DNA from 3 places in the Klebsiella sp. M041 genome. Region 2 is predicted to be linked to each of the others. Evidence: predicted binding sites of a transcription regulator. Region 2 holds the regulator's gene; each other region holds the start of a gene.
The links. The regulator PhoB, encoded in region 2, activates phosphate uptake and scavenging genes when phosphate is short. The targets are predictions, from matches to a motif close to CTGTCATAAAACTGNCNNAT.

Region 1 (9,725 bases), on a different contig from region 2:
TGAAGCTAACCGGGCAGTGCATCGACGGCGAGTGCTACGATGACGTGCTGTTCCATCATCTCGACAGCTATATCGATAACCTGCAACAGGATGGCATTATTGTGCTGCATACCATCGGCAGCCATGGGCCGACGTACTACAATCGCTATCCGGCTGAATTCAAAAAATTCACCCCAACCTGCGACACCAATGAGATCCAGGGCTGTACCCGGGAGCAGTTGACCAACACGTATGACAACACCATCCTGTACGTCGACCACGTGGTGGATAAAGCGATAAAACTCCTGCAGGCGAAACAGGACAAATTCACTACCAGCCTGGTGTATCTTTCCGACCACGGCGAGTCGTTAGGGGAAGATGGGGTCTATTTGCATGGTCTGCCGTACTCTATCGCGCCGGATACGCAGAAACACGTGCCGATGGTGATGTGGCTCTCTGCCGACTACCAGCAACGCTACGGCATTTCCGCGCAGTGTCTGCAGCAGCGAGCGAAAAAAGAGAATTACTCGCAGGATAATCTGTTCTCCACCCTGCTCGGCCTGCTCGGCGTCAGCACCCACGAGTACCAGGCGGCAGATGATATTTTAACACCATGTAGAGAGGCTGGTTGATGAAAATCTTAGTCATTGAAGACGATGCGCTGCTGTTGCAGGGGTTAATCCTGGCGATGCAAAGTGAAGGATACGTGTGCGACGGCGTCTCCACAGCGCACGAAGCGGCGCTGTCGCTGGCCAGCAATCACTATAGCCTGATCGTGCTCGATCTTGGCCTGCCGGACGAAGACGGCCTGCATTTTCTCGCCCGCATGCGACGGGAGAAAATGACCCAGCCGGTGTTGATCCTCACCGCCCGCGATACCCTTGAGGATCGCATTAGCGGTCTCGACACCGGCGCGGATGACTATCTGGTGAAACCCTTTGCCCTGGAAGAGCTGAACGCGCGCATTCGCGCCCTGCTCCGTCGGCATAATAATCAGGGCGATAACGAAATCAGCGTCGGCGACCTGCGCCTCAACGTCACCCGTCGCCAGGTGTGGCTCGGTGAGACGGCGCTGGATCTGACGCCGAAGGAGTATGCCCTGCTATCGCGACTGATGATGAAAGCCGGCAGCCCGGTACATCGCGAGATCCTCTACAACGATATCTACAGCTGGGACAATGAGCCAGCGACCAATACCCTGGAAGTGCACATCCACAACCTGCGCGATAAGATTGGCAAATCGCGGATCCGCACCGTCAGGGGCTTCGGCTATATGCTGGCTAACCACAACGAGACGGAATAGACCATGGCTCTGTTTGCAACCGAAAACTGGACCATGCGCCACCGGCTGCTGTTGACCATCGGCGCCATTCTGGTGGTCTGTCAGCTGATCAGCGTCTTCTGGCTATGGCATGAGAGCAAAGAGCAGATCCAGTTGCTGGTGGCCAGCGCCATCGAAGGGCACAACAATCAGAAGCATGTGGAGCATGAGGTAAGGGAAGCGGTCGCCAGCCTGCTGGTGCCGAGCCTGCTGATCGTGGGTCTGGCGCTGTACATCAGCATGCTGGCGGTACGCAAAATCACCCGCCCGCTTTCACGTCTGCAAAGCGAGCTGGAGAGTCGCACGCCGGACAACCTCACCCCCATCGTGCTCAGCGAATCGGTACCTGAGGTGACGGCGGTGACCACCGCCCTGAATCAGCTGGTTTCCCGCCTCAATCTGACCCTTGACCGCGAACGGCTGTTTACCGCCGACGTGGCGCACGAGCTGCGCACCCCGCTGGCCGGGCTGCGGCTGCACCTTGAGCTGCTGGCGAAAGTGCATGGCATGGGCGTCGACCCGCTGATCCAGCGCCTCGACCAGATGACCACCAGCATTTCGCAGCTGCTGCAGCTGGCGCGCGTCGGTCAGTCCTTTTCCGCCGGCAGCTATCAGCAGGTGCTGCTGCTGGATGACGTGGTCAAACCGCTGCAGGATGAGCTGGAGACCATGCTGGCCGAGCGCCAGCAACGGCTGCTGCTGACGGATGTCGAAAGCGAGGCCGTCGTCTCTGGCGACGCGACGCTCATCCGCGTCATTCTGCGCAATCTGGTGGAGAATGCCCATCGCTACAGCCCGCAAGGGTCGACGATCCGCGTGTCGGTGAAAGCGGGTCTGATGCCGGTGATGGCAGTGGAAGATGAAGGACCGGGAATTGATGAGGCGAAAAGCGGCGAACTCAGTAAGGCCTTTGTACGCATGGACAGTCGCTACGGCGGCATAGGGCTCGGACTGAGCATCGTCACGCGCATCGCTCAGCTGCATGACGCCCAGTTCTTTTTGCATAACCGCCAGCCGGGGCCAGGGGTCCGCGCGTGGGTGTTATTCCCGCGGCGCGCGGGTCAGAACGTCAGCACCCACTGATGGAAGAAGGCAACAATAATGACCAGGGCGGTGGCGACCGCCAGATATTCACGGAAGTTGATTTTTTGCATGGGCGCTATCCTCATCAGGTTGAGGATAGTGTCGCCTGGCGAGATTAAGCAAACATTAAGAAGGCCGCTTTGCGGCCTTTTTTCTTCTCCGCCGTGAGTTATCTGGCTGCGGAACGGTTAGCGCAGCGCCGTACCTTCACTGCCCCCTCGCCTATCCGCGTTCAGCGGTATGCGCCAACACTCAGGAGGCGGCGATAAACAGTTCGCGCAGCTGATGCAGCTGGTCACGAATTTGCGCCGCCTCTTCGAACTCGAGGTTCTGCGCGTGCTGCATCATCTGCCCTTCCAGCTCGTGGATTTTCTGCTGCAGCGCTTTTGGCGTCATATCCACGCTGCTGAGCCCGGCAGGCTCGACGGCCTTCGCTTTACCGCGCCCTTTGGCTTTGGTTTTCGCCAGGCTCTGGCCCAGCTGCAGGATATCCACCACTTTCTTGTTCAGCCCCTGCGGCACAATGCCATGCTCTTCGTTGTAGCGCTGCTGTTTCTCCCGTCGCCGCTCCGTCTCGCCGATGGCTTTCGCCATCGAGGGAGTGATCTTATCGCCGTACAGAATAGCCTTGCCGTTGACGTTGCGCGCCGCGCGGCCGATGGTCTGGATCAGCGAGCGTTCGGAGCGCAGGAAGCCCTCTTTGTCCGCATCGAGGATCGCCACCAGCGACACCTCCGGCATATCCAGCCCCTCACGCAGCAGGTTGATCCCCACCAGCACGTCAAACTCGCCAAGACGCAGGTCGCGGATAATCTCCATACGTTCGACGGTGTCGATATCCGAGTGCAGATAGCGCACCCGCTCGCCGTGCTCCTCAAGGTACTCGGTTAAGTCTTCCGCCATCCGCTTGGTGAGGGTGGTGACCAGCACGCGCTCGTTGATGGCCGTGCGCAGGCGGATCTCCGACAGCAGGTCGTCGACCTGGGTGGCCACCGGCCGCACTTCGATGATCGGGTCCAGCAGACCGGTCGGACGCACCACCTGATCCACCACCTCGCCGCCGGATTTATCCAGCTCGTAGGCGCCGGGGGTCGCCGACACGTAGATGGTTTGCGGCGCCAGCGCTTCGAATTCTTCAAACTTCATCGGCCGGTTATCCAGCGCCGACGGCAGGCGGAAGCCGTACTCCACCAGCGTCTCTTTGCGCGCCCGGTCGCCGCGGTACATGCCGCCGATCTGCGGCACCGTGACGTGGGATTCGTCGATCACCAGCAGGCCGTCTGCCGGCAGGTAGTCGAACAGGGTGGGCGGCGGCTCGCCGGGCCCGCGCCCGGAGAGGAAGCGCGAGTAGTTTTCAATGCCCGAGCAGTAGCCCAGCTCGTTCATCATTTCGAGGTCGAACTGGGTGCGCTGGGTTAAGCGCTGCTCTTCCAGCAGCTTGTTGTTGGCCAGCAGCACCTTGCGCCGCTCCGCCAGCTCCAGCTTAATCTCTTCCATCGCCTGGACGATGCGTTCCCGCGGCGTCACGTAGTGCGTCTTGGGATAAATGGTGTAGCGCGGCACCGTCGATTCCACATGGCCGGTAAGCGGGTCGAACAGCGACAGGCGCTCAACCTCTTCGTCAAACAGCTCAATGCGCAGGGCGATATCGTCGGATTCCGCCGGGAAGACGTCGATCACCTCGCCGCGCACGCGGAAGGTGCCGCGCTGGAAGGCCTGATCGTTGCGGGTATACTGCAGCTCGGCCAGGCGGCGCAGGATCGCCCGCTGGTCAATCAGCATCCCCACCGTCAGATGCAACATCATTTTCAGATACAGGTCCGGGTCGCCGAGGCCGTAGATAGCCGAGACCGAGGCCACCACCACCACATCGCGCCGCTCAAGCAGCGCTTTAGTGGCCGACAGGCGCATCTGCTCGATATGTTCGTTTACCGAGGCGTCCTTCTCAATGAAGGTATCTGAGCTGGGGACGTAAGCTTCCGGCTGGTAGTAATCGTAGTAGGAGACGAAATACTCGACGGCATTCTCGGGGAAAAATTCTTTCATCTCGCCGTAGAGCTGGGCCGCCAGGGTTTTGTTTGGCGCCAGCACCATCGTCGGCCGCTGCAGATTGGCAATCACGTTGGCGATGGTAAAGGTTTTACCGGAGCCGGTGACCCCCAGCAGCGTTTGATGCGCGAGCCCATCCTCCAGCCCCTCTTCCAGGCGGCGGATGGCTTCCGGTTGGTCTCCGGAGGGGCGAAAGGCGGAATGCAGAACAAACGATTTACTCATCAATCAGAACCTGAAAAAGATTTAGCGGCCGGTGTTTAATTCTACCCCTCGGGCCGTTTTTTGCCAACAAAATATACTGGATATTTAAACAGTACGTGATTATGATAGCGCCACGATTTGGCCTTTTTTGCCGGCAACCGGGATATAAAACGCGCGCCGGGCGGAATAATCCTCCGGCCGTCAGGGTTATCCCCAGAAATTTTTACCTTTTAACATTTGTCAAGCGGACGGGTGAAAGTTTTATGGCAGAAGATGACGCTTTTCTTACACCCATTGATTTTATCTAACAAGCTGATATTTAATGATTTTAAAGAAAAGATGCCTTTCGCGCCAATTCAGCCGCAAGCCGCGTACGCTCTAGCTTACCGCAGGTTTTCTAACTCTAATACACAAGGTTATCCACAGGAATAGTGGATAACTGTCTGCAGCCCAAGACCGCCGCCGCCCGGCGCAAATCGTCTGGCGGCCTAAACCGCGCGGCGAAAAATTTTTATCGAACTATTTTTGATAACTATCCGCTTAAAGCCGCTCGATTTTTGCTGCTTTTTGCACCACCCTTTAGCGTCGGGCACCGGAAAAGTGCAGCCCCGGCGCTGGCTGTGCCTGATGGTATCGGCGTTTAGCGTTTTTTTCCGAGCGTTCTTTTTCCTGGCAAGAGTTTTGCAGCATCTTTCTGTCGCCCTGACGCCAGGATAAGGAGAAAACGTCCATGTTGAATTTACAGGCAGTAAATCACTTTTACGGCAACCAGCATTCGCTGTGGAATGTCGATCTTGAACTACGCCCGGGGGAGTGCATTGGCGTACTGGGACGCGAGGGCATGGGAAAAACCACCCTGGTTAACTGCATTGCCGGGCATCTGCCGGTGGCCAGCGGCCGGATGACCTGGCATGACATTGGCGCCCCGCCGCAGGATCTCACCCCCCTGTCGGCCCAGTCGCGCAGCGCCATCGGTATCGGCTATGTGCCGCAGGATAAACGCATCTTCTCCCAGCTCAGCGTGGAAGAGAATCTACATATTGCCCTCGCGGCCGGGAAACCCGGGGCTAACGCCAGCGGCGGCGAAATCTATGAACACTTTCCCGAACTCTATGCCCTACGGCAGCGCAAAGGCGCCTCGCTGAGCGACGACGATCAGTACCAGTTGGCGCTGGCCAGGGCGCTGATTATCCAGCCGCGGCTGCTGATCCTTGATGAACCCTCGCGCGGCAGAGGGCCACGCTGTCTGCAAAAGCTGGCGGATCTGCTGCTGCGGTTGAATCGCGATATCGGCCTGACGGTGCTGCTCGCCGAGCAGCACCTGCCCTTTATCCGCCGGGTGGCGGATCGTTTCTGTGTTTTGCACCGGGGCCGTAACGTCGCCGAAGGCGATATTATGGCGCTGGATGAACCGCTGCTGGCGCAGTGGATGACGCCGGATCCAGCGCCCTGAGGTCCAGATACTGGCCGAGATCGTCGCGCTGCGCGATATCGGCAAGCCACGGTATTTCGCCGAGGAACGGCGCGGCCAGCCGGTTTTTCAGGGTCGCCAGATACTCGGCGTGGCGCTTGCCCGGCGGCAGCACGTCATTGGCGATCCACCCCGCGAGCGGCAGCCCCGCCTGGCGTACCGCCTGGGCGGTAAGCATCGCGTGGTTGATGCAGCCGAGCTTGACGCCCACCACCAGAATCACCGGCAGCTGCTCCGCCTGCGCCCAGTCGGCGAAGGTCAGGGTTTCCGAAAGCGGCGTAAACCAGCCGCCGGCCCCTTCCACCAGCACCCAGTCGGCGAGGCGTTCTAACTCGCGCAGCCCGCTGGAGAGCCTCGCCGCGGCGATCGGCCGTCCTTCGTCGGCGCTGATGATATGCGGTGAGGTCGGCTCGGCGAAGGTATACGGGTTAACCTGCTCATAGCGCAGCGCGACCCGGCTATGACGCTGCAGCGCCAGCGCGTCTTCATTACGCAGCCCGGCGGCGGTAAGCTCGCTGCCGGAAGCCACCGGCTTGTAGCCGGCGGTGTGAAAACCCAGCTGATTCGCCGCCTGCAGCAGGGCGCTGCTGGCGATGGTTTTCCCGACTTCAGTGTCGGTCCCGGTGACAAAAAAACGTTTAGTCACGCTCAATGACTCCTGTAAAAAGAGAATACGTCAGCGGGCAGACGCCCTGCCGCTGCGGCCAGGCCAGCTGTAGCTCGCGCAGTTTGCCGCGGCTAAGCGGGGCCGATGCCCGCCCCTGGTGCAAATGGGTGGCGCCGATGCCCTTCAGCGATCGCATGGCGCTCAGCGCATCGACGAACGGCAGGCTAATCTGATGCACCTCGCCGGACGCCCGCAGGCCGCTCAGCGCCTCGCGCACCGCCGCTTCGCTGAGAAAACGGTTGGCATGCGGCCGGTCGTCGATAGCCTGCCACGCCTGATTGAGCTCCGGCAGCGAGTCGGCCAGCAGCGTGCTAAACGCCACGCTGCCGCCGGGACGTACCACCCGGTACAGCTCGCCAAGGGCTGCACGCAGATCGTCGCACCACTGCACCGCCAGATTGCTCCACGCCAGATCGACGCAGGCGTCGGGCAGCGGCAGCGCCTCAATGTCGCCCAGCAGGTAATGCTGGGCGGCGTCGTTACGCTGCGCCTGGGCCAGCATCCCGGGGGAGAGATCCAGCGCGGTCACCACGCTGCCCGCCTCACGCCAGCGGCGGCTCATGCTGCCTGGGCCGCAGCCGGCATCCAGCACCCGGGGAAAATCGCGACGCGCCAGCTGGCGCAGCAGCAGTTCCGCGCTGCGCCGCTGCAGTTCATCATGTTGCGAATAGCCGCTGGCCGCCCGGCCAAACGCCGCGGCGACCGCCTGCTTATTCACCGTGGCCATGCAGCACCTCCAGTAAACGGTTAATGTCCTCAGCCTGATGGGCGGCGGTCAGGGTCAGGCGCAGACGAGCGCTGCCGACCGGTACCGTCGGTGGACGGATCGCCGTTGCCCAGCAGCCCGCGTCGCGCAGACGGCTGGCCAGGCTCAGCGCCCGGCCGTTATCGCCGACGATCAGCGGCTGGATCGCGCTGACGGAGTCGGTCAACCCCAGCGACACCTCGCCCATCCCCTCACGGAACTGACGGATGCGGGCGGCCAGGATGTCGCGACGCTGCTGTCCTTCATTGCTGCGAATGATCCGCAGGGCGGCGCTCAGCGCCACCGCCTGGGCGGGCGGCATCGCGGTGCTGTAGATCAAATGGCGGGCAAACTGCAGCAGATAATCGGCCATCGCTTCATCGCACAGCACCGCCGCGCCGCTGACGCCGAAGGCCTTGCCGAAGGTAACCACCAGCAGCTCAGGGCGCACCGCCTGTGCGGCGCAGCTGCCGCGTCCTTCGTCGCCGACCACGCCGACGCCGTGGGCGTCATCCACCAGCAATAGCGCCCCGGCGGCCTGCGCCGCGGCGTGAATGGCCGCCAGCGGCGCGCTGTCGCCGTCCATGCTGAAAATGCCTTCAGTGACCGCCAACTGTTCGCCCGCCAGCGGCTTAGCCAGCAGTTGAGCGAGCTGTTGCGGATCGTTGTGGCCGAAACGGCGTAGCTGCGCCGGGCTCAGACTGGCCGCCTCCAGCAGGGAGGCGTGGCTCAGGCGGTCGGCCACAATCCGATCCTCTTTATCCGCCAGGGCGGCGATCAGCGCCTGATTGGCGGCAAAGCCGGAGATAAACAGCAATGCGCGCGGGTAGCCCAGCCAGTCGGCAAGTTCCTCTTCCAGCGCACGGTGGGCCTCGCTATAGCCGCTTACGTGTCCCGAGCCGCCTGAACCGACGCCATAACGTTCCGCCCCCCGCTGCCAGGCGGCGACAATCGCCGGATGCTGGCTCAGGCCGAGATAGTCATTACTGGAGAAGTTAAGCCAGCGCTCCCCTTCCCGCGCCAGCCAGCGCCCGGCGCCGTGCGTCACCGGCAGGCGGCGGCGAAGGGCATCCGCCGCCCGTCGCTCGTCCAGCGCCCGATCGATTCGCTGCTGCCAGGTCATAGCGCCGCCGCGTTGTAATATTCCTCAGTGTCCGGGGTGAGTAAGGCCTGCTCCAGACGCTGCTGCTGCTCATTGTCGCCTTCCAGCACCGCCGTCTGCTGCGGGTTTATCCCCAGCTTGCGGAACAACTGCAGATCGTTGTCCTCTTCCGGGTTCGGCGTGGTCAGCAGCTTGCAGCCGTAGAAAATGGAGTTCGCCCCGGCCATAAAGCACATCGCCTGGGTCTGCTCGTTCATCTGCTCGCGGCCGGCGGAGAGACGCACGTAAGAGGTGGGCATCATGATGCGCGCGATGGCGATAGTGCGAATAAAATCGAAAGCGTCGACGTCGTCGTTATCCGCCAGCGGCGTACCTTTGACTTTTACCAGCATGTTGATGGGCACGCTTTCCGGCGGCGTGGGCAGGTTGGCCAACTGCAGCAGCAGGCCGGCGCGGTCTTTCACGGTCTCCCCCAGCCCGACGATACCGCCGGAGCAGACTTTGATCCCGGCGTCACGCACTTTGTCCAGGGTATCCAGGCGCTCCTGGTAGGTGCGGGTGGTGATGATGTTGCCGTAAAATTCCGGCGAGGTATCAAGGTTGTGGTTGTAGTAATCGAGGCCCGCCTCGGCCAGGCGCTGCGCCTGGCTGTCGGTCAGGGTGCCGAGCGTCATGCACGACTCCAGCCCCAGAGCCTTCACCCCTTTCACCATCTGCTCCAGATAGGGCATATCGCGATCGTGGGGGTTTTTCCACGCCGCTCCCATGCAAAAACGCGTGGAGCCGGCGTTTTTTGCCTGACGGGCGGACTCCAGAACCTGCTCGACCTCCATCAGGCGCTCGGTTTCGAGACCCGTTTTATAGCGCGCGCTCTGCGGACAATATTTACAATCTTCCGGGCAGGCGCCGGTCTTGATCGACAGCAGGGTACTGACCTGCACCTGGCGCGGATCAAAGTGTTGACGATGGATTTGCTGCGCTTCGAATAGCAGGTCGATCAGCGGTTTATTAAATAATTCCGTTACTTGCGACATTGTCCAGCGGGGGTGGTGAGCCATTTTCCTCTCCAAAGGTCGTACACTACCTGTTTCACACAGCCTCTTT
Region 2 (9,725 bases):
GCGCCGTCGCCTGCTGGAGCTGCTGCTCCAGCGTCTGTTTTAACTGCGCCAGCCGCTGGACGGTCTCGTCATCCAGCAGCGCGGCGAGAAACGCCTGCCGATCGCTAAAGCGGCTGGCGGCCAGGGCGGCGGTAAATTGCGCCTGCGACTGGTCCAGGCGCGCCTTCTCTTCGGTCTCCAGCTGCTGCTGGGCGACAAGCTGGCTGTGCAACGCCAGGCACTCCTCATGGATAGCGCGCCAGTTGTCGGGAACCACCGGCTCAGCTTCAGCCTCTGCCTCGTCGCTGGCTGGCAGCGTCTCCAGCAGCGGCTGCAGGGCGGCAATCTGCTCCTGAATGGCGCCATGCCGGGTCTGTTGCGCCTGCCACTGGGCAAATTCGCTTTCGCGAGCGTTCAGCCAGGCGGCTTCTGTCCCTTCTTCCGGCAGGTTCAGCGTCAGGGTCTGCAGGGCGCTTTCCAGCCCCTGGCGCGTGGCCGTCAGCTGCTGCTGAGCCTGGCGCGCCAGCGCCTCCTGATCGTTAAGCTGGCTCTGCAGCATCAGGCGCTGGCTGAGCTGGTAGAGCTGTTGCTCGTAGCGCTCCTGCTCCTGTATCCAGTCGTTTATCTCTTGCGCAATATCCCGCGTGACCTGAAGAGAGGCGCAGGTTTCCTGCCACGCTTTAGTGAGCGCTTGCTCTTCCTCAGCGAGCCGCCCGGCCGCTTCGGTTTCACGCTGGAGCTGCTGCGTCAGGGCGTTGACCTGCCCGAGGATCAGCAGACCTTCTTCTTTCAGCGCGGCGACCTCTTTTTCCAGCGCATCGCGGCGGCGCTGGTTATCCGTGACCGTCAGCGAGGCGTATTGTTCAATCGCCGGGTGTTCACAGGAGCCGCACAGCGGGCAGGGCTTACCGGCCTCAAGCCGGGCGCGGTAACCCTCCAGATCTTTAATCGTTTCTTCCCGCTGGCAGAGCGCCTTCAGGTCGAGATAGTGCTGGTTTTTGTCTTTGTACTGCTCCCGGCGCTGCGCCAGGGTGGCGTTGAGTTTTGCCTGCTCCGCCTGCGCCTGCTGTACGCTTTCGGCGTTCTGGCGCAGACGCTTGCGCAGCAGCTGATGCTGTTCATGAAGGGAGAGCAGCCGCTGGCGCAGCGGTCGCGACTGGGTTTGCTGCGCCATCGCCGCCGCAACGTCATCGGCGGTCAGCGACAGAGGGCTGGCCGGCAGATCGGCCAGCTTCTGGCGCAGCGCGGCCAGGCGGGTGGTCTGGGCCGTCAGCTGCTGATTATCCCGAGTCAGCTGCGAAAATTGCGCCCGCCAGCCGGCGATCTCCTGGCCCCATAAGCGAAATCGCTCATGGGCCGCCAGCCACTGCGCCAGGTCGGCCAGTTCAGCCTGACGCTGCCGCTGGGCATGCACGGCGCTACGGCGAATGCGCGCGCGCAGCGCCGTGCTGGTAAGTAAGCGAGCATTCACTTCATTGATTCGCTGGCGGGTTTGCGCCAGGCCTGCCGCGTGCTCCTGTTGCCGCTCCCATAAGGGGCGCAACTGGGCGGCGGGCTGGGCCAGCTCAAGCCTGGCGAGCGCCGGTGCGGCGTCGGCCAGCGCCTGACGGGCCTGCTGCTGGCCGCTGACCGCCTGCTGCTGCTGCTGCGCCAGCTCATCGCGACGCGTTAGCCACTGAAGCTGCTGCTGCTGGTTTTGCTGCTGCGCCAGCAGGGCTTTCTCTTCGTCAGTAAGTACCTGCAAACTTTCCTGCAGCGCCTGCTGCTGGGCCTCCGTCAGCAGGACGATGCCCGCCGCCTGGGCTTCGAACTTCTCCAGCGTATGGCGAGCGGCTTTGTGCTGCTCATAGACCATCGCCGAAATCTGACCGTAGATTTCCGTGCCGGTCAGCTCCTCCAGCAGCTCCGCGCGATCGCTCGGCTTCGCGTTCAGAAAGGCGGCAAATTGCCCCTGGGAGAGCAGCATCGAGCGGGTGAAGCGGCCATAGTCGAGGCCGGTGAGCGTCGCGGTTTGCTCCAGCTTATCCGAGACCTTATCGGCGAGGATTTTGCCGTCGGCGCAGCGCGCCAGCTCGACGCGGGGCGCCTGCAGGTTGCCATCTGGCTGGTTACGCGCCCGGTTCTGGCTCCAGAAGGCGCGGTAGGCGATGCCTTTCACTTCAAACTCCACCTCCGCCAGACACTCGGCGGTATCGCGGGTCATCAGGTCATTTTGCGACTGGGAGACTTTATTCAGGCGCGGCGTCTCGTGATAGAGCGCGAGGCAAATGGCGTCGAGCAGAGTGGTTTTCCCGGCGCCGGTGGCGCCGGTAATGGCGAACAGGCCGTTGCTGGCGAACGGCTCGGCGGTAAAGTCTATCTTCCATTCCCCTTTCAGGGAGTTGAGGTTTTTCAGACGCAGACTGAGGATTTTCATGCGTTTTCGTCCTCCGCGGTGAGCGTATGCAGCGTATGAGCGAACAGCTCGTGCAGCCGTGCGCGCTTCTCATCGTCAATCTCGGTCAGCGCCAGCCGGCGCTCGAACACCTCTTCCACCTTCAGTTCGCTGAGGGTCTCCCGCTGGGCGTTGAGCAGTATTTTCTCGCGCTGCTCGCGGCTGCGGCGCACCAGCAAGACTTCCACCGGCAGATCCTCCGTCAGCGCCTGAATATGACGCTGAATATCGTGCAGGTACTCCTCGGTGGCGATTTCGATATCCAGCCACACCGGCGGGTCCTGTTCAACGCCGCGCCACTGCGCCAGCTGGGCGGTGATGGCGGCCAGATCGCCTTTGATGACCGCCAGCGGCTGGGTGACGGGCACCTCAAGGGTCTCCACGGCGCTGAGTCGCCCATCGCTAAAGCTCACCAGATGTACCGATTTCGCTTTACCGGTTTCATCAAAGCTCAGCGGCAGCGGCGAGCCGCTGTAGCGGATGTGCTCGCAGCCGCCAACCACCTGCGCCCGGTGAATATGGCCCAGCGCAATGTAGTCGGCAGGGGGGAAGTGCTGCGCCGGGAAGGCATCCAGCGTGCCGATATAAATGTCGCGAACGGCATCGCTTTTGCTGGCGCCGACGGTGGTCAGATGGCCGCTGGCAATGACGGGCAGCGGCCGATCGCCGCGCAGGGCGCAGGCCTGCTGATACTGCTCCTGATAATAGTCGCTGATGGCGTGCAGCAGCTGCTGCTGTTTTTCCCGACCGGAGTGGCCGGCCTGGCTGGTCACCAGCTCGCGCGGGCGTAAAAACGGCACCGGGCAGAAGATAGCGCCTGGGGTGCCGTCGCGCCGCGGCAGCTCAATGGGCGGGCAGCCGGCGTTCGCCACGACGGTGGTGTGTAAAAAGGCGAGGATATCGCGGGATTCATTAAGCATCGCCACCGAATCGTGGTTGCCCGCCAGCACCACCAGGCGACAGCCGGTCTGCTGCAGCTGGACGACAAAGCGGTTATACAGTTCGCGAGCGTAGCTCGGCGGCGATCCGGTATCAAAAATATCGCCGACCACGATGATGGCGTCGACTTCATGCTCCTGCGCGCGGGCCAGCAGCCAGGTCAGGAAGGCGTCATGTTCGGCCGCACGGCTTTTGCTGTAAAAATTCTGGCCCAGGTGCCAGTCGGAGGTGTGAAGGATGCGCATAAATCTTCCCTAGCGAAAAAAGCATGAGCGGCAGTATACCATTTGTCGGAGAGGGGTAAGTCCGCGTCATGCTTCAAAATACCCGATCGTCAGACGGTCATTTTTTTCATAAATCTGTCACAAAAGTGACGCATAATGACGCCGCACTTCTATACTGATGGCTAAAAAACACAGGGTAAATAATGGCGAGAAGAATTCTGGTCGTTGAAGATGAAGCTCCAATCCGCGAAATGGTCTGCTTTGTTCTGGAGCAAAATGGCTTTCAGCCTGTCGAAGCGGAAGATTATGACAGCGCGGTGAATCAACTCAATGAACCCTGGCCTGATTTGATTCTCCTTGACTGGATGCTGCCGGGCGGTTCGGGGCTGCAGTTTATTAAGCTGCTCAAGCGCGAGGCGATGACCCGGGATATTCCGGTGGTGATGCTGACCGCGCGCGGAGAAGAAGAGGATCGCGTTCGCGGCCTGGAGACCGGGGCGGACGACTACATTACCAAGCCTTTCTCACCGAAGGAGCTGGTGGCGCGAATCAAAGCGGTGATGCGCCGTATTTCGCCGATGGCGGTGGAAGAGGTGATTGAAATGCAGGGGCTGAGCCTCGATCCCTCATCGCACCGGGTGATGACCGGCGAAAGTCCGCTGGACATGGGGCCAACGGAATTTAAATTATTGCACTTCTTTATGACCCATCCGGAGCGGGTGTACAGCCGCGAGCAACTGCTGAACCACGTCTGGGGAACCAACGTCTATGTGGAAGACCGCACGGTAGACGTCCATATTCGCCGCCTGCGTAAAGCGCTGGAACACAGTGGCCATGATCGCATGGTGCAAACGGTTCGCGGCACGGGGTATCGTTTCTCCGCCCGTTTCTGAATTTTGACAGGAGTGTGACCCGTGCTGGAACGGCTGTCATGGAAAAGGCTGGCGCTGGAGCTCTTTTTAGCGTGTATTCCGGCCCTGATTCTGGGGGCGTTTGTGGGTCATTTGCCGTGGTTTTTACTGGCGGCAGTGACCGGTTTGTTGATTTGGCATTTCTGGAATTTGATGCGCCTGTCGTGGTGGCTGTGGGTGGACCGGAGCATGACCCCTCCGCCCGGCCGCGGCAGCTGGGAGCCGCTGCTATATGGTCTGCACCAGATGCAGATGCGTAATAAAAAGCGTCGACGTGAGCTGGGAAGCCTGATCAAGCGCTTTCGCAGCGGGGCGGAATCCCTGCCGGACGCGGTGGTCCTGACCACGGAAGAGGGGGCCATTTTCTGGTGTAACGGTCTGGCGCAGCAGATTTTAAACCTGCGCTGGCCGGACGACAGTGGGCAAAACATTCTTAACCTTCTGCGCTATCCTGAGTTCGCCAACTACCTGAAACAGCGTGATTTTTCAAAGCCGCTCAATCTGGTGCTGAATAATGCCCGTCATCTGGAAATTCGCGTGATGCCCTACAGCGACAAACAGTGGCTGATGGTGGCGCGCGACGTGACGCAGATGCATCAGCTGGAAGGGGCGCGGCGTAACTTTTTCGCCAACGTCAGCCATGAGCTGCGCACCCCGCTGACGGTGCTGCAGGGCTATCTGGAGATGATGCAGGAGCAGGTGCTGGAAGGGGCGACCCGTGAAAAAGCCCTGCACACCATGCGTGAGCAAACCCAGCGTATGGAGGGGCTGGTGAAGCAGTTGCTCACGCTGTCGCGTATTGAAGCGGCGCCGGCGCTGGCGATGAATGACCGCATCGACGTGCCGATGATGCTGCGGGTCGTGGAGCGCGAGGCGCAGACCCTCAGCCAGGATAAGCAGACGCTGATTTTTACCGTCGATGAGCAGCTCAAGGTGCTGGGCAACGAGGAACAACTGCGCAGCGCCATTTCTAACCTGGTCTATAACGCGGTGAACCACACCCCGCCGGGCACCGAAATTCGCGTCAGCTGGCAGCGAACGCCCCAGGGGGCGCTGTTCAGCGTCGAGGATAATGGGCCGGGCATTGCGCCGGAGCATATTCCCCGTCTGACCGAGCGCTTCTATCGGGTGGATAAGGCTCGCTCCCGGCAAACCGGGGGCAGCGGCCTGGGGCTGGCGATCGTCAAACACGCGGTCAACCATCATGACAGCCGGCTGGAGATCGACAGCACGGTGGGCAAGGGAACCCGTTTTAGCTTCCTGCTCCCGGAACGATTAATTGCCAGAAACGACGCCTGAGCGGCGCGCTGTCAGCTTATCTTGCCAATGACCAGCTTCGGCTGGTCATTTTCCCTGGCAGTCGTTTTTCTCTCGCCTATTTAATGAACGCGCGCTGCTTTTTTGTTCGCATGATAAGCCACGGGTTTTCCATCAATATGGTAAATGATTCTGGCGTGAAACTGATAACCAGCATAATCATCTGCTTTTGCGATCGTGCCTTGCTTTAAAACGTTATAAGCGTTTAAATTGCGCCTGCGTAGTCGATGACAGACTGCTTTTGCGTGGTAATACCAAAAACAATTCTTTCCCACGCCGCTTCGGGAGCATATCTCGCTGAGTTTACCGGCAATCGCCGCTGTATCGTCCCTGAGAGGGTAGCGCGGTATTTTTCCATTTTTTTACAACACCACATCCACAGGCAGTAATGAATTTATGACCCATCAGTTAAAATCTCGCGACATCATAGCGTTGGGCTTTATGACCTTCGCGTTGTTCGTTGGCGCAGGCAACATTATTTTCCCGCCGATGGTTGGCTTACAGGCGGGCGAGCACGTCTGGACGGCGGCGATCGGCTTCCTGATCACCGCGGTGGGTCTGCCGGTGCTGACGGTGGTGGCGCTGGCGAAAGTCGGCGGCGGCGTTGAAAGCCTGAGCACCCCGATTGGTAAAGTGGCTGGTATCCTGCTGGCGGTGGTGTGTTATCTCGCGGTGGGACCGCTGTTCGCGACCCCGCGCACCGCGACCGTCTCTTTTGAGGTCGGGATTGCGCCTTTGACCGGCGACGGCCCGCTGCCGCTGCTGATCTATAGCGTTATCTACTTCGCGCTGGTGATCCTGGTCTCGCTCTATCCGGGCAAACTGCTGGATACGGTGGGCAATTTCCTGGCGCCGCTGAAAATTATCGCCCTGATTGTGCTGGCGGTCGCCGCTATTGTCTGGCCGGCAGGCCCGATCAGCGACGCGCTGGAAGCGTATCGTACCGCGCCATTCTCCAATGGCTTCGTCAACGGCTACCTGACCATGGACACTCTCGGCGCGATGGTGTTCGGGATCGTGATTGTCAATGCCGCACGCTCCCGCGGCGTCAGCGAAGCGCGTCTGTTGACCCGCTACACCGTCTGGGCGGGCCTGATGGCAGGCGTCGGTCTGACCCTGCTGTATCTGGCGCTGTTCCGTCTGGGCTCTGATAGCGCCACCCTCGTGGACCAGTCCGCTAACGGCGCGGCGATCCTCCACGCCTACGTGCAGCATACCTTCGGCGGGGCGGGCAGCTTCCTGCTGGCGGCGCTGATCTTCATCGCCTGCCTGGTGACGGCGGTGGGCCTGACCTGCGCCTGCGCCGAATTCTTTGCCCAGTATCTGCCGTTCTCCTATCGCACGCTGGTCTTTATCCTCGGCCTGTTCTCGATGGCGGTCTCCAACCTCGGTCTGAGCCACCTGATTCAGGTGTCGATTCCGGTGCTGACCGCTATCTACCCGCCGTGTATCGCACTGGTTGTATTAAGCTTTACCCGCAGTTGGTGGCATAATTCGTCCCGTGTTATCGCGCCGGCCATGTTTATCAGTCTGATGTTTGGTATCATTGACGGGATTAAGTCATCGGCGTTTGCCGCTATCCTGCCGGCCTGGACCGCGCGTCTGCCGCTGGCGGAGCAGGGCCTGGCCTGGCTGATGCCGACCGCCGTGATGGCAATTCTCGCGGTGATCTGGGACCGTGCCGCCGGACGTCAGGTGACCTCCAGCGCGCACTAACCGGCGTTGAGGACAAGCGTTTAACCACGGGACTTCGGGTTCCGTGGTTTTTTATTTTTTGTGTTAAACGGCATTGAAAAACCACGATGGAAAGTAGTAACAAGCTTAAGCGCGGGCTAAGCACCCGGCACATTCGCTTTATGGCCCTGGGTTCCGCCATCGGCACCGGGCTTTTTTACGGTTCAGCCGACGCGATTAAAATGGCCGGACCCAGCGTACTGTTGGCCTACATTATCGGCGGCGTCGCGGCATATATCATTATGCGCGCGCTCGGTGAGATGTCGGTGCATAACCCTTCCGCCAGCTCATTCTCCCGCTATGCCCAGGAAAACCTCGGCGGACTGGCGGGGTATATCACCGGCTGGACCTACTGCTTTGAAATCCTGATTGTCGCCATCGCCGACGTCACCGCCTTCGGGATCTACATGGGCGTCTGGTTCCCGACGGTGCCGCACTGGATCTGGGTGCTCAGCGTGGTGCTGATCATATGCGCCGTCAACCTGATGAGCGTCAAGGTGTTTGGCGAGCTGGAGTTCTGGTTCTCGTTCTTCAAAGTGGCCACCATCATCATCATGATCCTCGCCGGGTTCGGCATCATTATCTGGGGGATCGGCAACGGCGGCCAGCCGACGGGGATTCATAACCTGTGGAGCAACGGCGGCTTCTTCAGCAACGGTTGGCTGGGAATGGTGATGTCGCTGCAGATGGTGATGTTCGCCTACGGCGGTATCGAAATCATCGGCATTACCGCCGGTGAGGCGAAAGATCCGGAGAAATCCATTCCACGCGCCATCAACTCGGTGCCGATGCGCATTCTGGTGTTCTATGTCGGCACGCTGTTCGTCATTATGTCTATCTATCCGTGGAACCAGGTGGGTACCGACGGCAGCCCTTTTGTCCTGACCTTCCAGCATCTGGGCATTACCTTCGCGGCCAGCATTCTTAACTTCGTGGTCCTGACGGCCTCGCTGTCGGCGATTAACTCCGACGTGTTCGGCGTGGGCCGTATGCTGCACGGCATGGCCGAGCAGGGGAGCGCGCCGAAGGTGTTCGCCAAAACCTCGCGTCGCGGTATTCCATGGGTGACGGTGATGGTGATGACCATTGCGCTGCTGTTTGCGGTATACCTCAATTACATCATGCCGGAAAACGTCTTCCTGGTGATCGCCTCGCTGGCCACCTTCGCCACCGTGTGGGTGTGGATTATGATCCTGCTGTCGCAGATTGCCTTCCGCCGCCGTCTGTCGCCGGAGGAGGTCAAGGCCCTGAAATTCAAAGTCCCCGGCGGGGTGGCGACCACGGTTGTCGGCCTGGTGTTCCTGGCGTTTATTATCGCCCTGATCGGCTATCATCCGGACACCCGCATTTCGTTGTATGTCGGTATGGCGTGGATTGCGCTGCTGCTGCTGGGCTGGGTCTTTAAGACCCGTCGCGATCGCCGCCTGGCGCAGGCTCAGTAATCGACATCGCCCCGGTCAGCATCGCGCGACCGGGGCGGCTTGCCGACCCGCGTCCTCCCCCGTTATCCTCCCCCAAAAAATCCTGTGACGATGAGTTCTGCGCCTGACGGCTATGGCAAGGTGTGCCCATTCTGCACAATGAGGATTCACGATGTTGAAGGCATGGCACCTTCCGGTTGCACCCTTTATCAAGGTGCAACAGGACCGACTGTTTATTACCCTGTGGTTAAGCGGTGAGTCGCTGCCGCAGCGGATCACGCTGCGCGCGGAAGAAGATAACGAAGAGCTGTCGCTGCCGATGCAGCGCCTCCGCCAGGCGCCGAGGCCGGGGGTGGTGGCATGGCGCGGTGAAATCCATCTCGCCAGCGGTCAGCCGCGCCGCCGCTACAGCTTTAAGCTGCTGTGGGCCGACCATCAGCGCTGGTTTACGCCGCAGGGCTTCAGCCGTTTCCCGCCGGCCAGGCTGGAGCAGTTCGCCGTCGACCTGCCGGACGCCGGCCCGCAGTGGGTGGCCGATCAGGTTTTCTATCAGATTTTCCCCGATCGCTTTGCCCGCAGCGCTGCGCGTGACGGCGAACAGGACGCGGTCTATTACCATCACGCGGCGGGACGGGAGATTGTGCGCAAGGCGTGGGACGAACCGCTTACCGGCGAGGCGGGCGGTTCGACGTTCTACGGCGGCGATCTCGACGGCATCAGCGAAAAACTGCCGTACCTGAAGCAGCTCGGCGTGACCGCCCTGTAT
Region 3 (9,725 bases), on a different contig from region 2:
GTCTGCTGAAGGGCGGCGACATTACCCTGTTCAGCCCTTCCGACGTCCCGGGCCTGTATGACGCTTTCTTCGCCGATCAGGACGAATTTGAGCGCCTGTACACCCAGTACGAGCAGGACGACAGCATTCGCAAGCAGCGCATTAAAGCGGTTGAGCTGTTCTCGCTGATGATGCAGGAGCGCGCCTCCACCGGCCGCATCTACATCCAGAACGTCGACCACTGCAACACCCACAGCCCGTTCGATCCGGTGGTCGCCCCGGTGCGCCAGTCTAACCTGTGCCTGGAGATCGCCCTGCCGACTAAACCGCTGGAAGACGTCAACGACGAAAACGGCGAAATCGCGCTGTGCACCCTGTCGGCCTTCAACCTCGGGGCTATCGACAGCCTCGACGAGCTGGAAGAGCTGGCGGTGCTGGCGGTGCGTGCCCTGGACGCGCTGCTCGACTATCAGGATTACCCCATCCCGGCCGCCAAACGCGGCGCAATGGGCCGCCGTACGCTGGGCATCGGCGTGATCAACTTCGCTTACTATCTGGCGAAGCATGGCAAACGCTACTCCGACGGCAGCGCCAACAACCTGACCCACAAAACGTTCGAAGCGATTCAGTACTACCTGCTGAAGGCCTCCAACGAACTGGCTATCGAACAGGGCGCTTGCCCGTGGTTCAACGAAACCACTTATGCGCAGGGTATCCTGCCGATCGATACCTATAAAAAAGACCTGGACGGCATCGTCAGCGAAGCCCTGCACTACGACTGGGAAGCGCTTCGCGCGTCCATCAAAACCCACGGCCTGCGTAACTCCACGCTCTCCGCGCTGATGCCGTCCGAGACCTCGTCGCAGATCTCCAACGCCACCAACGGCATCGAGCCGCCGCGCGGCCACGTGAGTATCAAAGCGTCGAAGGATGGGATCCTGCGCCAGGTGGTGCCGGACTACGAAAACTTGCAGAACGCCTACGAACTGCTGTGGGAAATGCCGAACAACGACGGCTACCTGCAGCTGGTGGGTATCATGCAGAAGTTTATCGACCAGTCGATCTCTGCGAATACCAACTACGATCCGACGCGCTTCCCTTCCGGAAAAGTGCCGATGCAGCAGTTGCTGAAAGACCTGCTCAACGCCTATAAATTCGGCGTCAAAACGCTGTACTATCACAACACCCGTGATGGCGCTGAAGACGCTCAGGATGACCTGGCCCCGTCCATCCAGGACGACGGCTGCGAAAGCGGCGCTTGTAAGATCTAAGGTATTTTTGCCGGGTGGCGCTACGCTTACCCGGCCTACGATTTTGTAGGCCCGGCCAACGCATCGCCGCCGGGCAATACAGTTCAACAGGACTCACTTCAATGGCATACACCACTTTTTCACAGACGAAAAACGATCAGCTGCTTGAGCCAATGTTTTTTGGCCAGCCGGTTAACGTGGCCCGCTACGATCAGCAAAAATACGATATCTTTGAAAAGCTGATTGAAAAACAGCTCTCCTTCTTCTGGCGCCCGGAAGAGGTTGACGTCTCCCGCGATCGCATTGACTACCAGGCGCTGCCGGAACATGAAAAACACATTTTCATCAGCAACCTGAAGTACCAGACGCTGCTCGACTCCATCCAGGGCCGTAGCCCGAACGTGGCACTGCTGCCGCTGATCTCCATCCCGGAGCTGGAGACCTGGGTGGAAACCTGGGCCTTCTCCGAGACCATTCACTCGCGCTCGTACACCCATATCATCCGCAACATCGTCAACGACCCGGCGACCGTGTTCGACGATATCGTCACCAACGAGCAGATCCAGAAGCGTGCCGAGGGGATCTCCCACTATTACGATTCGCTGATCGAGATGACCAGCTACTGGCACCTGCTGGGCGAAGGCACCCACACCGTCAACGGCAAGACCGTGACCGTCAATCTGCGCGAGCTGAAAAAGAAACTCTATCTGTGCCTGATGAGCGTCAACGCCCTGGAAGCGATCCGCTTCTACGTCAGCTTCGCCTGCTCCTTCGCCTTTGCCGAGCGCAAACTGATGGAAGGCAACGCCAAAATTATCCGCCTGATCGCCCGCGATGAAGCGCTGCACCTGACCGGCACTCAGCATATGCTGAACCTGCTGCGCTCCGGCAGCGACGATCCGGAAATGGCGGAAATCGCCGAAGAGTGCAAGCAGGAGTGCTATGACCTGTTCGTGCTGGCGGCGCAGCAGGAGAAAGAGTGGGCGGACTACCTGTTCCGCGACGGCTCGATGATTGGCCTGAACAAAGATATTCTCTGCCAGTACGTCGAGTACATCACCAATATCCGCATGCAGGCGGTGGGCCTCGATCTGCCGTTCCAGACCCGCTCCAACCCGATCCCGTGGATCAACACCTGGCTGGTCTCCGACAACGTCCAGGTGGCGCCGCAGGAAGTAGAGGTCAGCTCTTACCTGGTCGGCCAGATCGACTCTGAAGTCGATGCCGACGACCTGAGCAACTTCCAGCTGTAATGAAGCGGATCTTCTTGAAAATCTCTGACACTCGCCTTGAGTGTCAGGATGAACACCCTTCCCTGTTGGCTGCTCTTGAATCGCATAATATCGACGTCGAGTATCAGTGCCGCGCAGGCTATTGCGGCTCCTGCCGCACTCGTCTGGTCTCCGGCCAGGTTGACTGGCTGACCGAGCCGCTGGCCTTTATCCAGCCGGGAGAAATTTTGCCCTGCTGCTGCCGGGCGAAGGGCGATATTGAGATCGAGATGTAGTCTTGTCAGGTGGCGCTACGCTTACCTGACCTACTGTTCCAGGACCGGCCGTTTACGCACTGCCGCCCTGGGCTGCTGAAACTGCCGGTGTTGCGGCCTCAAAATCGCTGAGACGTTCCCGGAAGGCCAGGGCAGCCCGCATGGATGCGGGCTGAGGGCCGTGTTTTGCACGGACGCTGCCTCGGCCCGACCCGAAGCCTGCAGGGATATTTAGCGTTTAGCGTCCAGGAATTGCACCGCTTTATCCGGAAAATCGGTAAACAAGCCATCGACGTCCGCCTGGCGATACAGCAGGTCATAGAGCTGATTGACGTTGCTGGCGTACTCCGGCAGTTGATCCGCGCGCACGGTATACGGATGCACCTGCAGATGGCTGGCGTGCGCCTCCTTCACCATCGCCGTCAGCTTCACCGCCCCCGGCTTTGAGCCTTCCGCCACCAGCATATGATAATCCGGACCAATGCCGTCGGCGTACTGCGCAATCTGCGCCATGGCCCCCGGCTTGAACATCCAGTCATAGCTGTAGTTCACCCACTTGCCGTCAGCCTGCCGCTGCTGGGTTTCATTCCAGTCGGTATAGGCGATAAGCTGCACCAGCTTGAGATCCATGCCCATCTTCGGCTCCAGCTCATGCTTAATACGCTTGAGCTCGTTGGCGTCAAAGCACTGCAGATAGACCTTATCCTGCTTGCTGGTGTAGCCATATTCTTTCAGCACTTTCAGCGTGCTGGCGGCAATATCTTTGCCTTCCTGATGGTGGAACCACGGCGCTTTGATTTCCGGGTAAATACCGATGTTTTTGCCGGTGGAATGATTCAGCCCCTGGACAAACTCAATCTCTTCTTCAAAGGTATGAATGCGGAAATCGGATTTGCCCATCGGGAAACGCCCGGGATAGGTTTGCACATTCTTGCCATCTTTCGGCTCAAAGCCTTCGGTAAACGTCAGCGACTTGATCTCGGCCAGGGTAAAGTCGATGGCGTAAAAACGGCCATCTTGACGCGCCCGCTGCGGGAAGCGCTGAGCGACGTCGGTCACCCGATCCAGATAGTGGTCGTGCAACACCACCAGTCGGTCGTCTTTGGTCATCACCAGGTCTTGCTCAAGGTAATCCGCCCCCTGCGAGTAGGCCATCGCTTTCGCCGGCAGGGTATGTTCCGGCAGATAGCCGCTGGCGCCGCGGTGGGCGATAACCATTTTATCCGCCGCTGCCGCGCTGAAGCACAGCGCAGAACTGGCCAACATCATGCCGCTCATTAGCGCGGTGAGTTTCATGTTCATCGCCGCTCCTTAGGCTTGCTTCAGCTGTTGATGATGGCGGCGTTCACCGAGCATCACGATAACCAGCAGGACAACCGCCAGCACGCTGCCGCCGATCATCACCATAAAGCCGCCGTCCCAACCGAAGAAATCGACGGTGTAGCCGACGATGGCGCTCGCGGCCACGGAACCGCCGAGGTAACCGAACAGGCCGGTGAAGCCTGCGGCGGTGCCGGCGGCTTTCTTCGGCGCCAGCTCCAGCGCATGCAGACCAATCAGCATCACCGGGCCGTAGATCAGGAAGCCGATAATAATCATACAGGCCATATCGACGCCCGGGTTACCCGGCGGGTTCAGCCAGTACACGACGGTGGCGATGGTCACCAGGGTCATAAAGAACACGCCGGTGGCGCCGCGGTTGCCTTTAAACACTTTATCCGACATCCAGCCGCACAGCAGGGTGCCCGGGATCCCCGCGTACTCGTACAGGAAGTAGGCCCAGGAGGATTTATCCAGCGCGAAGTGCTTCACCTCTTTCAGGTAGGTCGGCGACCAGTCGAGAATGCCGTAGCGCAGCAGATAAACGAAGACGTTGGCGACCGCGATGTACCACAGCAGCTTGTTCGGCAGAATGTACTGCATAAAGATCTGCTTCGCCGTCAGCTCTTGTTCATGCTCTTCGCTGTAATCGTCCGGGTAGTCGTTTTTATACTCTTCGATCGGCGGCAGGCCGCAGGATTGCGGCGTATCGCGCATCATCGCGAAGGCGAAAATCGCCAGCAGAATAGCGCCGAAAGCCGGCATATAGAGCGCCGCATGCCAGTCGTTAAACCAGGCCATACCCAACAGGAACAGCAGCGGCGGAATCCCCCCGCCGACGTTATGCGCGCAGTTCCACACTGAAACAATTCCGCCGCGCTCTTTCTGCGACCACCAGTGGACCATGGTACGGCCGCACGGCGGCCAGCCCATCCCCTGGAACCAGCCGCAGAGGAACAGCAGCACGAACATGATCATGATGCTCGAGGTGGCCCACGGTACGAAGCCCATCACCAGCATCACCAGCGCGGCGAGGATCAGCCCCGCCGGCAGGAAAATGCGCGGATTCGAACGGTCAGAGACCGATCCCATGATGAATTTCGAAAATCCGTAGGCAATGGAGATGCCGGAAAGGGCGAAACCGAGATCGCCGCGGGAGAAACCTTGCTCGATAAGATAGGGCATCGCCAGGGCAAAGTTCTTACGAACCAGATAGTAAGCGGCATAACCAAAGAAGATGCCGATAAAAATCTGCCAGCGTAACCGACGATAGAGCGGGTCGATCTCCGCGGCTGGCAAACGCGCTTTATGCGCGGCGGGTTTAAAAATACTTAACATATCAGCCTCCGTGGCCCTTGCTGTTTTTTACTGACGTCACGACAACAATCCCAGATTAATCACCAACTTCGAATCTGGCCGCGATGGTAGGCAATACGTAGAGCTGATACTGTGAAACATCGCACAATTTGTTACAGAAATATGACAAAAGGTTCCAATGTGAGCACAAAATCACATAATGCGCTCAAATAACGCGCGAATATGCTCGAAATCAAACAATAACCTTATTGATTGTGGCTAAATGGCGGTAAACGAAAGCAGAGGAGCTGAAGATGACGGGACGTCTTGATAGCGAGGTCATCATCATCGGCGGCGGAGCAACCGGCGCCGGCATCGCCCGCGACTGCGCCCGACGCGGATTACGCACAGTGCTCATTGAGCGCCATGATATCGCCACCGGGGCCACCGGCCGTAATCATGGGCTGTTGCACAGCGGCGCCCGCTATGCGGTGACCGACAACGAATCCGCCCGCGAATGCATCAATGAGAACCGCATCCTGCGCCGCATCGCCCGTCACTGTATCGAACCGGCCGGCGGTCTGTTCATTACCCTGCCTGAAGACGATCTGGCCTGGCAGCAGACCTTTATCGCCGCCTGCCAGCAGGCTGGCATAGAGGCCACGCCGCTTTCTGCGCAGGAGGCGCTGCGCCGCGAGCCCGCCGTCAACCCGACGCTGCTGGGGGCGGTGCAGGTCCCGGATGGCACCATTGACCCGTTTCGCCTCACCGCGGCCAATATGCTCGACGCCCGCGAACACGGCGCGCAGATCCTCACCGGCTGCGAAGTGACAGGCCTGCTGCGCCAGGGCGACCGCGTCTGTGGCGTCCAGGTATACGATCGTCAGCTTCACCAGACCCGCGCTCTGTACGCCGGGGTAGTGGTCAATGCCGCCGGGATCTGGGGGCAGCGCATTGCGGAATATGCCGACCTGCGCATCACCATGTTCCCGGCGAAGGGATCGCTGTTGATCCTTGACCACCGGATTAACAACCTGGTGATCAACCGCTGCCGTAAGCCGGCCGATGCCGATATTCTGGTGCCCGGGGATACCATCTCGCTGATCGGCACCACCTCGATGCATATTCCTTATGACGAAATTGACGACAACCGGGTAACGACCACGGAAGTCGAAACCCTGCTGCGCGAAGGTGAAAAGCTGGCGCCGGTCATGGGCCGCACCCGGATCCTCCGCGCCTACTCCGGCGTGCGCCCGCTGGTGGCCAGCGACAACGATCCCAGCGGACGCAGCGTCAGCCGCGGCATCGTCCTGCTCGACCATGCTCAGCGCGACGGCATGGAAGGCTTCATTACCATCACCGGCGGCAAGCTGATGACCTATCGCCTGATGGCCGAGTGGGCCACCGACGCCGTCTGTCGTAAGCTGGGCAACACCACCCCCTGTTCCACGGCCGAGAGCCCGCTCCCCGGGTCGCAGGAGCCGACGGAAAGCACCCTGCGAAAAATTATCTCCCTGCCGGGCCCGCTGCGCGGCTCTGCTGTCTACCGCCATGGCGATCGCACGCCGGCCTGGCTTGGCGACAGCCGCCAGCACCGTAGTCTGGTCTGCGAATGCGAAGCCGTCACCGCTGGTGAAGTGAAATACGCGGTGGAAAATCTGGCGGTCCACACCCTGCTCGACCTGCGCCGCCGTACCCGGATTGGCATGGGGACCTGCCAGGGGGAACTCTGCGCCTGCCGCGCCGCCGGTCTGCTGCAGCGCTTTAACGTCACAACCCCCGCGCAGTCGTTGACCCAGCTGTCGGCGTTTCTCAATGAGCGCTGGAAGGGCGTGCAGCCCATCGCCTGGGGCGACGCGCTGCGCGAAAGCGAATTCACCCGCTGGGTCTACCTCGGCCTGTGCGGACTACCACAGGAGCATCAGGATGAAATTTGACTGCGCGATTATCGGCGGCGGACTGGCCGGCCTGCTGTGCGGCCTGACGCTGAATCAGTCCGGCCTGCGCAGCGTTATCATCAGCCGCGGGCAAAGCGCGTTGCATTTTTCCTCCGCGTCGTTAGATCTGCTCTCGGCGCTGCCGAACGGCGATAACGTCACTGACCTCGCGCAAGGTCTGCAGCAGCTCGCTGAACTGCTTCCTGAGCACCCTTATTCCCGGCTCGGCGCCGGGGCGGTGCTCGAATACGCAAAACAAACTGAAGCCCTGCTGGCCGCCTGCGGCGCGGTGATGCAGGGCGACGCGCACCGCCCGCACCGGCGGGTAACGCCGCTGGGGACGCTGCGCGCGGCGTGGCTATCGCCGCAGGAGGTTCCTGTCGCGCCACTCCCCCGACAGGGGGTCTGTCTGGTGGGGATCAGCGGCTTTGCCGATTTTCAGCCGCATCTCGCCGCCGCCGCGCTCGGGCAAACCGGCGTCACCGCCGTAGCGGCGGAAATCGAGTTACCGCTGCTGGATGTTTTACGTGACAACCCCACCGAGTTTCGCGCCGCCAATATCGCCCGCCTCCTCGACGATGAAAACCACTGGCCTGCCCTGCATGCGGCGCTGCTGCCGCTGGCGCAGCAGCATGAGCTGCTAATCATGCCCGCCTGCTTTGGCCTCGCCGACGATCGCCTGTACCACTGGCTGCAGGCGCGCCTGCCCTGCCCGCTGCGTCTGCTGCCGACGCTGCCGCCTTCGGTTCCCGGGATGCGCCTGCACAGTTTGCTGCAGCGGCAGTTTATTCGCGGCGGCGGCACCTGGCTTGCCGGCGATGAAGTGGTGAACATCAGCCATCGACAGGGCGCCGTCGAGGCCGTCTGGACGCGAAATCACGGCGATATTGCGCTGCGTCCGCGTTTTACCGTGCTGGCCAGCGGCAGCTTTTTCAGTAACGGTCTTGTCGCCACGCGGGATAGCGTGCGCGAACCCATTCTCGGTCTCGATCTACAGCAGACCCTGCCGCGCGACGACTGGTACCAGCGCGACTTCTTTGCCTCCCAGCCGTGGCAGCGCTTCGGGGTGAAAACCGATGCCCTGCTGCGCCCCATGCTGGGCGGGCAGCCGTTCAGCAATCTTTTCGCCATCGGTTCACTGCTCGGCGGGTTCGATGCCATTCAGCTCGGCTGCGGCGGCGGGGTCTGCGCCGTCACCGCACTGCACGCCGCCAGACAGATCCACGCCCTCGCCGGAGGCCGACCATGAACGATACCCGTTTTGAAAGCTGCATTAAGTGCACGGTCTGTACCACCACCTGTCCGGTCAGCCGGGTCAATCCGCGCTATCCCGGGCCGAAACAGGCGGGGCCGGACGGCGAACGCCTGCGCCTGAAGGATGGCGCGCTGTACGATGAGGCGCTCAAGTACTGCATTAACTGCAAGCGCTGTGAGGTCGCCTGCCCGTCGGATGTGAAAATTGGCGATATCATTCAGCGCGCCCGGGCACAGTATGGCCAGCAAAAACCGACCCTGCGCGACGCTATTCTCAGCCATACCGATCTGATGGGCACCCTTTCCACCCCCTTTGCCCCACTGGTAAACGCCACCACCGGCTTAAAACCGGTACGCCGCCTGCTCGACGCGGCGCTCAATATCGATCATCGCCGCACGCTGCCAAAATATGGCTTCGGCACCTTCCGCCGCGCTTACCGCCAGCTCGCGGCCAGACAGGCGCAGTACCCTGAGCAGGTGGCCTTCTTTCATGGTTGCTACGTCAACTATAACCACCCGCAGCTGGGCAAGGATCTGATTCGCGTCGTCAATGCGCTGGGCACCGGCGTGCAGTTGTTATCACGGGAAAAATGCTGCGGCGTGCCGCTGATCGCCAACGGCTTTTTTGACAAAGCGCGTAAGCAGGCGCAGAGCAACGTCGCCGCGATGCGGGAAAACGCGCTGCCGATCATCGCCACCTCCTCGACCTGCACCTTTACGCTGCGCGATGAATACCCGCACCTCCTTGATGTCGACAACAGCGATCTCCGCGACCGGGTGGAGCTGGCCACTCGCTGGATCTGGAAACAACTGGATAGTGGCAAAACGCTGCCGCTGCGCCCGCTGCCGCTGAAGGTGGTCTATCACACGCCGTGCCATATGGAGAAAATGGGCTGGTCGCAGTATACCCTCGAACTGCTGCGGCTGATCCCTGGCCTGCAGCTGGAAGTGCTGGATTCGCAGTGCTGCGGCATCGCCGGCACCTACGGGTTTAAGACTGAGAATTACGCGCTATCCCAGGCTATCGGCGCCCCGCTGTTCCGTCAGATTGAGGAGAGCGGCGCCGACATCGTCGTCACCGACTGCGAGACCTGTAAATGGCAGATAGAAATGTCCACCAGCAAACGCTGCGAACATCCGCTGACGGTGCTGGCGCAGGCGCTCGCCTGAGTCCGGCGCCAGCCTGCGCCGTCAATAGCTCGC

Region 1: a site for PhoB is predicted at 4,887-4,906, ahead of uvrB (excinuclease ABC subunit UvrB). Genes of this name have one in related genera too.
Region 3: a site for PhoB is predicted at 5,502-5,521, ahead of glpT (glycerol-3-phosphate transporter). Genes of this name have one in related genera too.

What each region holds. Positions count from the first base shown of each region.
Region 1 covers NZ_JCAXWU010000008.1:82,208-91,932, forward strand. Annotated here, with positions in the region: gene eptA (phosphoethanolamine transferase EptA) at 1-611, shown strand, start outside; gene pmrA (two-component system response regulator PmrA) at 611-1,282, shown strand; gene pmrB (two-component system sensor histidine kinase PmrB) at 1,286-2,383, shown strand; gene uvrB (excinuclease ABC subunit UvrB) at 2,636-4,657, opposite strand; gene AC6CWS_RS12275 (hypothetical protein) at 5,068-5,280, shown strand; gene AC6CWS_RS12280 (ABC transporter ATP-binding protein) at 5,367-6,089, shown strand; gene bioD (dethiobiotin synthase) at 6,031-6,753, opposite strand; gene bioC (malonyl-ACP O-methyltransferase BioC) at 6,746-7,501, opposite strand; gene bioF (8-amino-7-oxononanoate synthase) at 7,485-8,642, opposite strand; gene bioB (biotin synthase BioB) at 8,639-9,679, opposite strand.
Region 2 covers NZ_JCAXWU010000005.1:289,607-299,331, reverse strand. Annotated here, with positions in the region: gene sbcC (exonuclease subunit SbcC) at 1-2,395, opposite strand, end outside; gene sbcD (exonuclease subunit SbcD) at 2,392-3,597, opposite strand; gene phoB (phosphate response regulator transcription factor PhoB) at 3,780-4,469, shown strand; gene phoR (phosphate regulon sensor histidine kinase PhoR) at 4,491-5,786, shown strand; gene brnQ (branched-chain amino acid transporter carrier protein BrnQ) at 6,201-7,520, shown strand; gene proY (proline-specific permease ProY) at 7,607-8,980, shown strand; gene malZ (maltodextrin glucosidase) at 9,132-9,725, shown strand, end outside.
Region 3 covers NZ_JCAXWU010000001.1:266,562-276,286, reverse strand. Annotated here, with positions in the region: gene nrdA (class 1a ribonucleoside-diphosphate reductase subunit alpha) at 1-1,250, shown strand, start outside; gene nrdB (class Ia ribonucleoside-diphosphate reductase subunit beta) at 1,352-2,482, shown strand; gene yfaE (class I ribonucleotide reductase maintenance protein YfaE) at 2,482-2,736, shown strand; gene glpQ (glycerophosphodiester phosphodiesterase) at 2,947-4,017, opposite strand; gene glpT (glycerol-3-phosphate transporter) at 4,027-5,373, opposite strand; gene glpA (anaerobic glycerol-3-phosphate dehydrogenase subunit A) at 5,646-7,268, shown strand; gene glpB (glycerol-3-phosphate dehydrogenase subunit GlpB) at 7,258-8,517, shown strand; gene glpC (anaerobic glycerol-3-phosphate dehydrogenase subunit GlpC) at 8,514-9,692, shown strand; gene yfaU (2-keto-3-deoxy-L-rhamnonate aldolase) at 9,714-9,725, opposite strand, start outside.